Regions from separate parts of the Pseudomonas sp. S1_G07 genome, predicted to be linked through region 2. Evidence: predicted binding sites of a transcription regulator. Region 2 holds the regulator's gene; each other region holds the start of a gene.
The links. Region 2 encodes FliA, which starts transcription of late flagellar genes. Its sites were predicted from a motif close to CTAAAGTTTNNNNNNNNNNNGCCGNTAA; they were not measured.

Region 1: AB4O05_RS17390 (methyl-accepting chemotaxis protein) is a predicted target of FliA. The motif match lies at 1,996-2,023, and genes of this name have one in related genera.
Region 3: AB4O05_RS24790 (methyl-accepting chemotaxis protein) is a predicted target of FliA. The motif match lies at 1,647-1,674, and genes of this name have one in related genera.

Annotation. Positions count from the first base shown of each region.
Region 1 covers NZ_CP162778.1:3,802,710-3,805,985, forward strand. Annotated here, with positions in the region: gene pnuC (nicotinamide riboside transporter PnuC) at 1-40, opposite strand, end outside; gene AB4O05_RS17390 (methyl-accepting chemotaxis protein) at 294-1,928, opposite strand; gene AB4O05_RS17395 (undecaprenyl-diphosphate phosphatase) at 2,162-2,992, shown strand; gene AB4O05_RS17400 (DUF1294 domain-containing protein) at 2,989-3,276, shown strand, end outside.
Region 2 covers NZ_CP162778.1:5,316,631-5,319,906, forward strand. Annotated here, with positions in the region: gene AB4O05_RS24140 (chemotaxis protein CheA) at 1-312, opposite strand, end outside; gene AB4O05_RS24145 (protein phosphatase CheZ) at 324-1,112, opposite strand; gene AB4O05_RS24150 (chemotaxis response regulator CheY) at 1,131-1,505, opposite strand; gene fliA (RNA polymerase sigma factor FliA) at 1,674-2,414, opposite strand; gene fleN (flagellar synthesis regulator FleN) at 2,411-3,244, opposite strand.
Region 3 covers NZ_CP162778.1:5,447,918-5,451,193, forward strand. Annotated here, with positions in the region: gene AB4O05_RS24780 (DMT family transporter) at 1-385, opposite strand, end outside; gene AB4O05_RS24785 (CPBP family intramembrane glutamic endopeptidase) at 807-1,598, shown strand; gene AB4O05_RS24790 (methyl-accepting chemotaxis protein) at 1,704-3,269, shown strand.

The DNA of each region.
Region 1 (3,276 bases), 1.5 Mb from region 2:
TCACCCCCAGGGCGGCGGCGAACAGTTCAAGCCCGGACATGGCGGATCCTTGGGAGAGTGGGAAAGGGCGGTGATTGTAACCAGAGGTACTTAATCTTCAAACTGTTGGCTCTTGAATGTGTGCTGGCGTGCCTGCGATGCAAGCGCCTCGGTGTATCGGTATAACCTGTGGCGAGCGGGCTTGCCCCGCGTTGGGCTGCGCAGCGGCCCCAATAAGAACGCTGCAGTGTGCCAGGCACTCCGTGGCTGTGTTTTGGGACCGCTACGCAACCCAGCAGGCCAGCGTTGTGAGCTTAGACCTTGAACTGGCGCAACAGGCCGTCGAGCTGCTCACTCAGCCCGCGCAACTGCGCGCTGGCCAGGCTTGACTGTTCCGCCGCCAGCGCCGTGCTGTGGGACAACCCCGCCGCCTGGGTGACGTTCTGGTTGATGTCTTCCACCACATGCGCCTGTTGCAGCGTGGCGCTGGCAATCGAGGCGTTCAGGCCATTGAGGTTGTGCAACGCCTGGCCTACGGCAGTCAGGCTGGCCCCGGCCTGGCCGGCTTGTTCGATGGTCAGTTGCGACGCGCTGTGGCTGTCGCTGATCACCTTGACCGCCGCTTCCGAGTGACCTTGCAGGCGTTCGATCATCGCCTGGATTTCGGCGGTGGATTTTTGCGTGCGCTGGGCGAGCAGGCGCACTTCATCGGCCACCACGGCAAAGCCGCGGCCTTGCTCACCGGCGCGCGCCGCTTCAATGGCCGCGTTCAAGGCCAGCAGGTTGGTCTGGTCGGCGATGGAGCGGATCACTTCCAGTACGCCACCGATCTGGGTGCTTTCGGTGGAGAGAGTACGGATCACTTCCACGGCCTGGCTGATGGTGGTGGAAAGCTGATCGATCTGCTGCAGGCTGCCGTCGATATTGACTTGGCCCTGCTGCGCCTGGGCCTGGGCATCGCGCATTTCGCTGGCGGCGTGTTCGGCGTTTTTCGCCACGTCCTGCACGCCGTAAGTGACTTGATTAATGGCAGTGGCCACCAGCTCCATCTGCTGAGACTGTTGCTGGCTGCGGTCATGGGCCTGGCTGGCGCTGTTACCCAGCTCCGTCGACGACTGGCCCAGCGCGTTGGCGCAGACCTGCAACTGGCTGACCACCTGGCGCAGCTTGGCCGTGAAGCTGTTGAAGTGGTGGGACAGCTGGGTGACTTCGTCTTGGCCGTGGGTGTCGAGGCTGCGGGTCAGGTCGCTTTCGCCGCTGGCGATATTGCCCATGGCATTCACGGCGGCCTGCAACGGGCGCACGATGCTGCGGGCGATCAGCGCCACCAGCAGGCCCATCACCAGCGCAATGCCCAGAACGATAAACGACGCTTTCCATACTTGGGCATTGAACTCGGCCTGCACGTCATCCACGTACACCCCGGAGCCGATAATCCAGCCCCAGGGTTCGAACAACTGGATATACGAGGTCTTGGCCACTGGCGCCTCGGCACCCGGTTTCGGCCAGCGATAGTTGATGATCCCGGCGCCCTTGGCCTTGGCCAGGATCACGAACTCGTTGAACACCGCAAACCCGTCCGGATCGCGGATGGCCGAAAGGTTCTGGCCATCGAGCTTGGGGTTGGCCGGGTGCATGATCATCACGGGGGTGAGGTCGTTAATCCAGAAATAATCGTTGTGGTCGTAGCGCAAGCCGCGCACGGCGCTCAGGGCCTGTTTCTGCGCGGCTTCACGGGTCATCACGCCGGTGGTTTCGAGGCTGTGATAAAACGTCAGGATGCCACTGGCGGTCTGAACCACGTTTTGCGTCTGCTGGCGTTTGCCCTGGTACAGGTCGTCGTGGATCTGCTTGAGCATCAGCAAACCCAAGGCTATCAGCATCAGCACAGCGACGATCAGGATCAGCCAGAGGCGGCGGCTGATCGACATATTGCGCAAACTGTTCATCGTCCTGTCACTCCGGGCTTTTTATAATTGTGGGCGTCGCATCGACTTTTACGCCTTGTCTGATAGGCTTTCGGCCAGACATCGTAAAACCTGAGTACTGCCTGATTTTTCACAGAATTTTTGCAGACCGGCCTTGATTATGGTCAAGTCCGGGCCTTGAGCGCGCTCGTCGTCAGTGAACCACTAAAAAAGACTAACAAGGCATGCCATGGCGCATGACCTTTGGGGGAAGCATGGATTTTTGGACCGCCATACAGGCATTTATTCTTGGCGTAGTGGAGGGGCTTACGGAGTTCCTGCCGATCTCAAGCACCGGCCACCAGATTATCGTCGCCGACTTGCTCGACTTCGGTGGCGAGCGTGCCATGGCGTTCAACATCATCATCCAGCTCGGCGCGATCCTGGCGGTGGTATGGGAGTTCCGGCGCAAGATCCTCGATGTGGTCACGGGCTTGCCGACCCAGCGCAACGCTCAGCGGTTTACCGTCAACCTGCTGATCGCGTTCCTGCCGGCAGTGGTGCTGGGAGTGATCTTCGCCGACTTGATCCACCATTACCTGTTCAACCCGATCACCGTGGCCACGGCCCTGGTGGTGGGCGGCATCGTCATGTTGTGGGCCGAGCGCCGTGAGCATGAAGTGCATGCCGAGAGCGTTGATGAGATCACCTGGAAAGATGCGCTCAAGGTTGGCTTTGCCCAGTGCCTGGCAATGATCCCCGGAACATCGCGCTCCGGCTCGACCATTATCGGCGGCCTCTTGTTCGGCCTGTCGCGCAAGACCGCCACCGAGTTTTCATTCTTCCTGGCCATGCCCACCATGGTCGGCGCGGCGGTGTACTCGGGCTACAAGTACCGCGACCTGTTCCAGCCAGCCGACTTGCCGGTGTTCGCCATCGGTTTTGTCACCTCGTTCATTTTCGCGATGATTGCGGTCAAGGGCCTGCTCAAGTTCATCGCCAGCCACAGTTACGCAGCGTTTGCCTGGTACCGCATCGGGTTTGGCCTGCTGATCCTGGCGACCTGGCAGTTCGGCTGGATCGACTGGGCTGCGGCCAAGGCATGACGATCCAGCACCCACGCTTGAAGGCGGCGATTTTTATGCTGCTGTGCGCGGCGCCGTTACTGGGGGCGCTGTTGGTGTGGTGGCGCGGTGAAACCGTGCTCCCGCTGGCGGCCTATGGCGTGGTCAGCGTGCTGGCGTTTTTCCTGTACTGGAATGACAAGCGCAAGGCGCGTGCCGACGCCTGGCGCATCCCGGAAAACATCCTGCACGCCGTGGAACTGGCGGGCGGTTGGCCGGGGGCGTTGATTGCCCAGCAGGTCTTCCGGCACAAGACGCGCAAGGTG
Region 2 (3,276 bases):
GCTGAACATGCCGTTGACCGCATCCAGTGCTTCGAGAATCACGTCCATCAACTCCGAATCAACCTTACGCTCACCCTTGCGCAGGATGTCGAAGACGTTCTCGGCGATGTGGCAGCACTCCACCAGCTCATGGAGCTGGAGGAAGCCGGCGCCCCCTTTTACAGTGTGAAAACCGCGAAAAATTGCATTGAGCAGGTTCGCATCATCCGGGCGGCTTTCCAGCTCGACCAGTTGTTCGGACAGTTGCTCTAAAATTTCGCCGGCCTCTACAAGGAAATCCTGAAGGATCTCTTCATCGGCGCCGAAGCTCATGTGGGTGCTCCTTAGAAGCCTAAACTGGATAACAGGTCATCTACGTCATCCTGACCTGACACAACGTCTTCACGTTTATCGGCATGAATCTGCGGACCTTCACCCTTGGCGAGATGTTTTTGTGGATCTTTTTCCGAGAGGATCGCTGCGCGGTCATGTTCGATGCCGGCAAAACGATCAACCTGGCCTGCCATCAGCACTAATTTGAGCAGATTGCTTTCCACTTCGGTGACCAATTGGGTCACGCGCTTGATCACCTGACCGGTAAGGTCCTGGTAGTCCTGGGCCAGCAGAATGTCATTGAGGTTGCTGGAAACCGTACGGTTTTCCTGCTCGCTGCGTGACAGGAACCCTTCGACCCGACGGGCCAGCTCACGAAACTCTTCAGCCCCCACTTCACGGCGCATGAAGCGGCCCCAGTCAGCGCTGAGCGCCTGGGCATCCGTCGCCATGCCGTTGACCAAGGGCGTGGCGTTTTCCACCAGGTCCATGGTGCGGTTGGCCGCCGCCTCAGTCAGCCTGACCACATAGGACAGGCGTTCGGTGGCATCGGTGATTTGCGAGATTTCTTCGGCCTGGGGCATGTGCGGGTCAATCTGGAAATTGACGATTGCACTGTGCAGCTCACGCGTGAGCTTGCCCACTTCCTGGTACAGACCGCGGTCACGGGTCTGGTTGAGCTCATGGATCAACTGCACCGCTTCGCCAAACTGGCCTCTTTCAAGGCATTCGACCAACTGGTGAGCATGTTTTTTCAGGGTTGACTCAAAGTCTCCCTGTGACGTTTCGTTATTGTCCATAGCTCCCCCGCGATGGCATTAGCCGTGGATGCGTTCGAAGATTTTTTCAATCTTCTCTTTCAAGGCTTGTGCAGTGAAAGGCTTGACCACGTAACCGTTGACCCCGGCCTGGGCGGCTTCGATGATTTGCTCACGTTTGGCTTCAGCGGTGACCATCAATACCGGCAGGTGCTTGAGCCTTTCATCGGCACGCACTTTGCGCAGCAAGTCGATACCGGTCATACCCGGCATGTTCCAGTCAGTGACCAGAAAATCAAAGTTGCCACTTTGCAACATCGGGAGCGCAGTGGTCCCGTCGTCTGCTTCGGCCGTGTTGGTGAACCCAAGGTCACGCAACAGGTTTTTTATGATCCGCCGCATCGTTGAGAAGTCATCCACGATGAGGATTTTCATGTTCTTGTCCAATTCGACCTCCAAGCAGTCTTAAACGCGCCCAGCACCTGGACGCGCCATTTCAATCAACAGGCATTACACAAAAAGGACTGTCGGGGGCACCCTGGATCAAACCGCAAAGGTCAAACACCCTCGCGGTGAAGTTCTCAAGCGCCCACACACTGCCTGTCAGCGCGCTCGCCACTCTCCCAAACGCCCCCGCAAGCGGGCCGCGCACTGGCTGTGTAACTGGCTGACCCGCGATTCGCTGACCCCCAGGACCTCACCGATTTCCTTGAGGTTCAGTTCTTCGTCGTAGTACAGCGCCAATACCAGTCGCTCACGCTCAGGCAAATTGGCAATCGCGTCTGCCAACGCGCCCTGGAAGCGTTCATCTTCCAGGTCGCGCGCCGGCTCCATATGAGTACTCGCTCCGTCCTCGTGCAGCCCTTCGTGTTCGCCGTCCTGCAACAGGTCGTCGAAACTGAACAGGCGGCTGCCCAAGGTGTCGTTCAAAATCCCGTAATAATCGTCGAGACTCAATTGGAGTTCGGCCGCAACTTCGTGATCTTTAGCGTCGCGACCGGTTTTTGCTTCAATTGCACGAATTGCGTCACTGACCATGCGCGTATTGCGGTGTACCGAACGTGGCGCCCAATCCCCCTTACGCACCTCGTCGAGCATCGCGCCACGGATGCGGATACCCGCATACGTCTCGAAACTCGCCCCTTTGCTGGCATCGTACTTGGTCGACACTTCGAGCAGGCCGATCATGCCCGCCTGGATCAGGTCTTCGACCTGGACGCTGGCGGGAAGGCGAGCCAGCAGGTGATAGGCAATACGCTTGACCAACGGCGCATAGCGTTCGATCAACTCACCCTGACTGTCACGGGCAGACTTCTTGTAAACGTTATAGCCGTTCGCGGTCATAGCACCGGTCCTGCGCTCGTCTGATGAACCAATCGCTCGACGAAAAACTCCAAATGCCCCCGGGGGTTGGCGGGCAACGGCCAGGTATCGACCTTCTGGGCAATCGCCTTGAACGCCAGTGCACATTTGGAACGAGGGAACGCTTCGTAGACTGCACGCTGCTTTTGCACAGCCTTGCGCACACACTCGTCGTAGGGAACCGCGCCGACGTATTGTAAGGCGACATCGAGAAAGCGATCCGTGACCTTGGTCAACTTGGCGAACAGGTTGCGACCTTCCTGCGGGCTCTGGGCCATGTTGGCCAGGACGCGGAAGCGATTCATGCCGTAGTCACGGTTAAGCAGTTTGATCAGCGCATAGGCGTCGGTGATCGAGGTGGGTTCATCGCAGACCACCAGCAGCACTTCCTGGGCCGCGCGCACGAAGCTGACCACGGACTCGCCGATCCCGGCGGCGGTGTCGATCACCAGCACGTCGAGGTTATCGCCGATATCACTGAACGCCTGGATCAGGCCGGCATGCTGCGCCGGGCTCAGGTGCACCATGCTCTGGGTGCCGGAGGCGGCCGGCACGATGCGAACCCCGCCAGGGCCCTGGAGCAGAACATCGCGCAGCTCGCAGCGCCCCTCGATCACATCGGCGAGGGTATGTTTGGGTGTCAGCCCGAGCAGAACGTCGACGTTCGCCAGCCCCAGGTCCGCATCCAGCAGCATGACGCGACGGCCAAGCTCTGCCAGGGCCAGGGACAAATTCACTGACACGTTAGTTTTGCCGACGCCACCTTTGCCGCCGGTCACCGCGATCACCTGTACGGGATGCATGCTGCCCATTTTATTTCTTTACCTTGTCTTGCTTAGACGCA
Region 3 (3,276 bases), 130 kb from region 2:
GGCCGAACATCCGGCGCCAGGAACGCTGGCGCTCCATCAGCACCACCGTGAGGATCGGCTGCACGCCCATGATGGTCGCCATCATGCCGGGAGTGACCTTGAGGTCGAGGGCCAGCAGGTAAAAGATCTGATAGGCCCCCAGCAATACCAGTCCGGTGGCCGCCGCATACAGCAGGGGTTTGCCGGGGCGCGGCAGTTTCAGCTTGAGGATCGGCACCAGCACTACCAGGCCCGCCAGGGCGATGGCAAAGCGGATCAGTAAGAACGCGAAAGGTGAGGCGTGGGCCAGGCCCCACTTGGAGAAGATCGCCCCACTGCTCCACAACAACACAAACAGGCTCGTCGAGGCCGCCGCGGCCACGGATTGTTTCGAAAGAACAGACATGGTTACCACCTGTTATCAGGCAAAAAAAGCCGATTCAACAACCGTTGAAATTCAGTAGGTTTTTTTCAGGCGGGCACGGGGTCACAGCAATCAGCTGATCAGCCCGAAACGCCAACGCCTGGCGGTGATACGACTGCGTACACCGGCGTGCTACTGACAGGTGGGGGGTAATGACTGATCTGCACAGGCTGCTGACTCCCGCACGGCACGACCACAGCGTTGACCGCTGAATCGACTACCGCTATGCGCTGGAGAGCTGGCATGGGCTGATCTGGTGTGAAGGGACGAAGAAGACGCGACTATAACCAGCCGCTGATACGTTTTGCAATCACCTCGCCAACGCCCATGGCGAGGAGGAGTTTTCATGTGGACCATGTAGGACGGTAGCTATAATGCCGCCAAATTTTTTCTAGGACTCCCCATGATCACATTGCCCTGGCTGTATCTGGCGCTGCTTTCCCTCGGCTATGGGCTGGCCCTGGCCTATGGGCAACTGGGTCTGTTGGCCGCCGTGTCCGTGGCCCTGCTGCTGGTCGCCGGCTACGCCGTGCGCCAGCAACGCACGCCCTGGGCGCGATACCTGGGCCACGGCTTGTTTATCGTATTGGCCCTGAGCCTGGCAATGCACTGGCTGCCGGGCTTCTACAACGGGCGCGGCATTGACCCGCAGCGTTTCACCCCCGACGCCGTGCCCTTCTCGATGTACCTGAACCAGGACAAGCCGCTCATCGGCTTCTGGCTGTTGCTGGCCTGCCCCTGGATCGTGGCCCGGCGGCGCCTGCGCCTGTCGATCTGCGTGACCGCCCTGGCCTTGGCCCTCACCGCCATCGCCGCCCTGGGCTGTGCCGCGATGCTGGGCGTGATCAGTTGGGCGCCGAAATGGCCGGATCAGGCCTGGTTATGGGTGCTGAATAACCTGCTGCTGGTGACACTGGTGGAAGAAGCGCTGTTCCGTGGCTACATTCAAGGCGGCTTGAGCCGGCGCTTCCAACGCCTGCCCTATGGCGACAACCTCGCCCTGCTGCTGGCCTCGCTGTTGTTCGGCCTGGTGCATCTGAGCGCGGGCTGGCACTGGGTGCTGCTGGCGAGCATCGCCGGGGTCGGGTATGGCCTGGCTTATCGGTTTGGCGGGCTGGGGGCGGCGATTGCCACGCACTTTGGCCTGAATCTGCTTCACTTCGGCTTGTTTACGTATCCGATGCTGGCGGGCTGACACCGCCTCCCCACGAATGCAGGCCCCGCTGATTGTTGCAAAAATAAGTTAAATAAACGCCTGTTGTCGCCGATACCCCATGAAAGCCTTGCGGATTGAACAACCATGCGTAATAACCAACCCGTTACACAGCGCGAACGTACCTTCCCCGCTCAGCAACGGTTGATCTCCACCACAGATGCCAAAGGCGTAATCACCTACTGCAACGACGCGTTCGTCGAGATCAGTGGGTTTTCCCGTGAAGAACTGCTACGCGCGCCGCACAACCTGGTGCGTCACCCGGATGTTCCGGCGGCGGTGTTCGGGCATATGTGGTCCACGCTCAAACAAGGCTTGCCATGGATGGGCATTGTCAAGAACCGCTGCAAGACCGGCGATCATTACTGGGTCAACGCCTATGTGACGCCGGTCTTCGACGGCAACCAGGTGGTCGGCTACGAATCGGTGCGCATCAAGCCCACCGCCGAGCAGGTCCGCCGCGCCGAAGCGCTCTACCAACGCATCAACCAGGGCAAGTCGGCCATTCCCCAGCGGGACAAGTGGCTGCCGGTGCTCCAGGACTGGGTGCCGTTCATCCTGATCAGCCAGTTGAGCTTCATGATCGGTGCGTCGCTCAACTCCCACTGGGGTTTTGCCCTGGCGGCGGGGCTCTCGGTGCCGTTGGGCCTGCTCGGCCTGACCTGGCAACAGCGCGGCCTCAAGCGCCTGCTGCGCCTGGCCGAACAGACCACCTCCGACCCGTTGATCGCGCAAATGTATACCGACAGCCGTGGCGCCCAGGCGCGTCTGGAGATGTCGATCCTCAGCCAGGAGGCGCGCCTGAAGACGTGTCTTACACGCCTGCAGGACACCGCCGAACACCTCAACGACCAGGCGGCCCAGTCCAACACCCTGGCGCACAACAGCTCCAGCGGCCTGGAACGCCAGCGCGTGGAAACCGAGCAGGTGGCCACGGCAATCAACCAGATGGCGGCGACCACCCAGGAAGTCGCCAGCCATGTACAACGCACCGCCGATGCGACCCAGGAGGCCAACCGCCTGACCGGTCGCGGCCGCGACATCGCCGGGGAAACCCGCGAGGCGATCCAGCGCCTGTCGGTGGCGGTTGGGGAGACGGGTGTGACCGTCACTCAACTGGCCAAGGACAGCGATGAGATCGGTGGCGTCGTCGACGTGATCAAAGGCATTGCCGACCAGACCAACCTGCTGGCATTGAACGCCGCCATTGAAGCGGCGCGTGCCGGTGAGATGGGCCGTGGTTTTGCGGTGGTGGCTGACGAAGTCCGTCAACTGGCGCAACGCACGGCTGAATCGACCGGGCAGATCCACACCCTGATCGCCAAGCTGCAGCAGACCGCGGCCGCCGCCGTGCAAACCATGGACGCCGGGCATCGCCAGGCCGAAGAAGGTGTGGCGCGGGTGATGGAAGCGGACCAGGCGCTGGTGGGCATCAGCGAAGCGGTGGCGCACATCACCGACATGACCACGCAGATCGCCGCCGCGACCGAAGAGCAGAGTTCGGTGGCCGAGGAGATCAGCCGCAACATCAGCACCATCGCACTGCTGGCGGATCAGACGTCGGAGCAGGCGTTGAGCTCGGCGCAGTTGAGTGAAGAGTTGACGCATACGGCCAATACCCAGTACTCGCTGGTAGAACGCTTCAACCGGTAGACCGCTA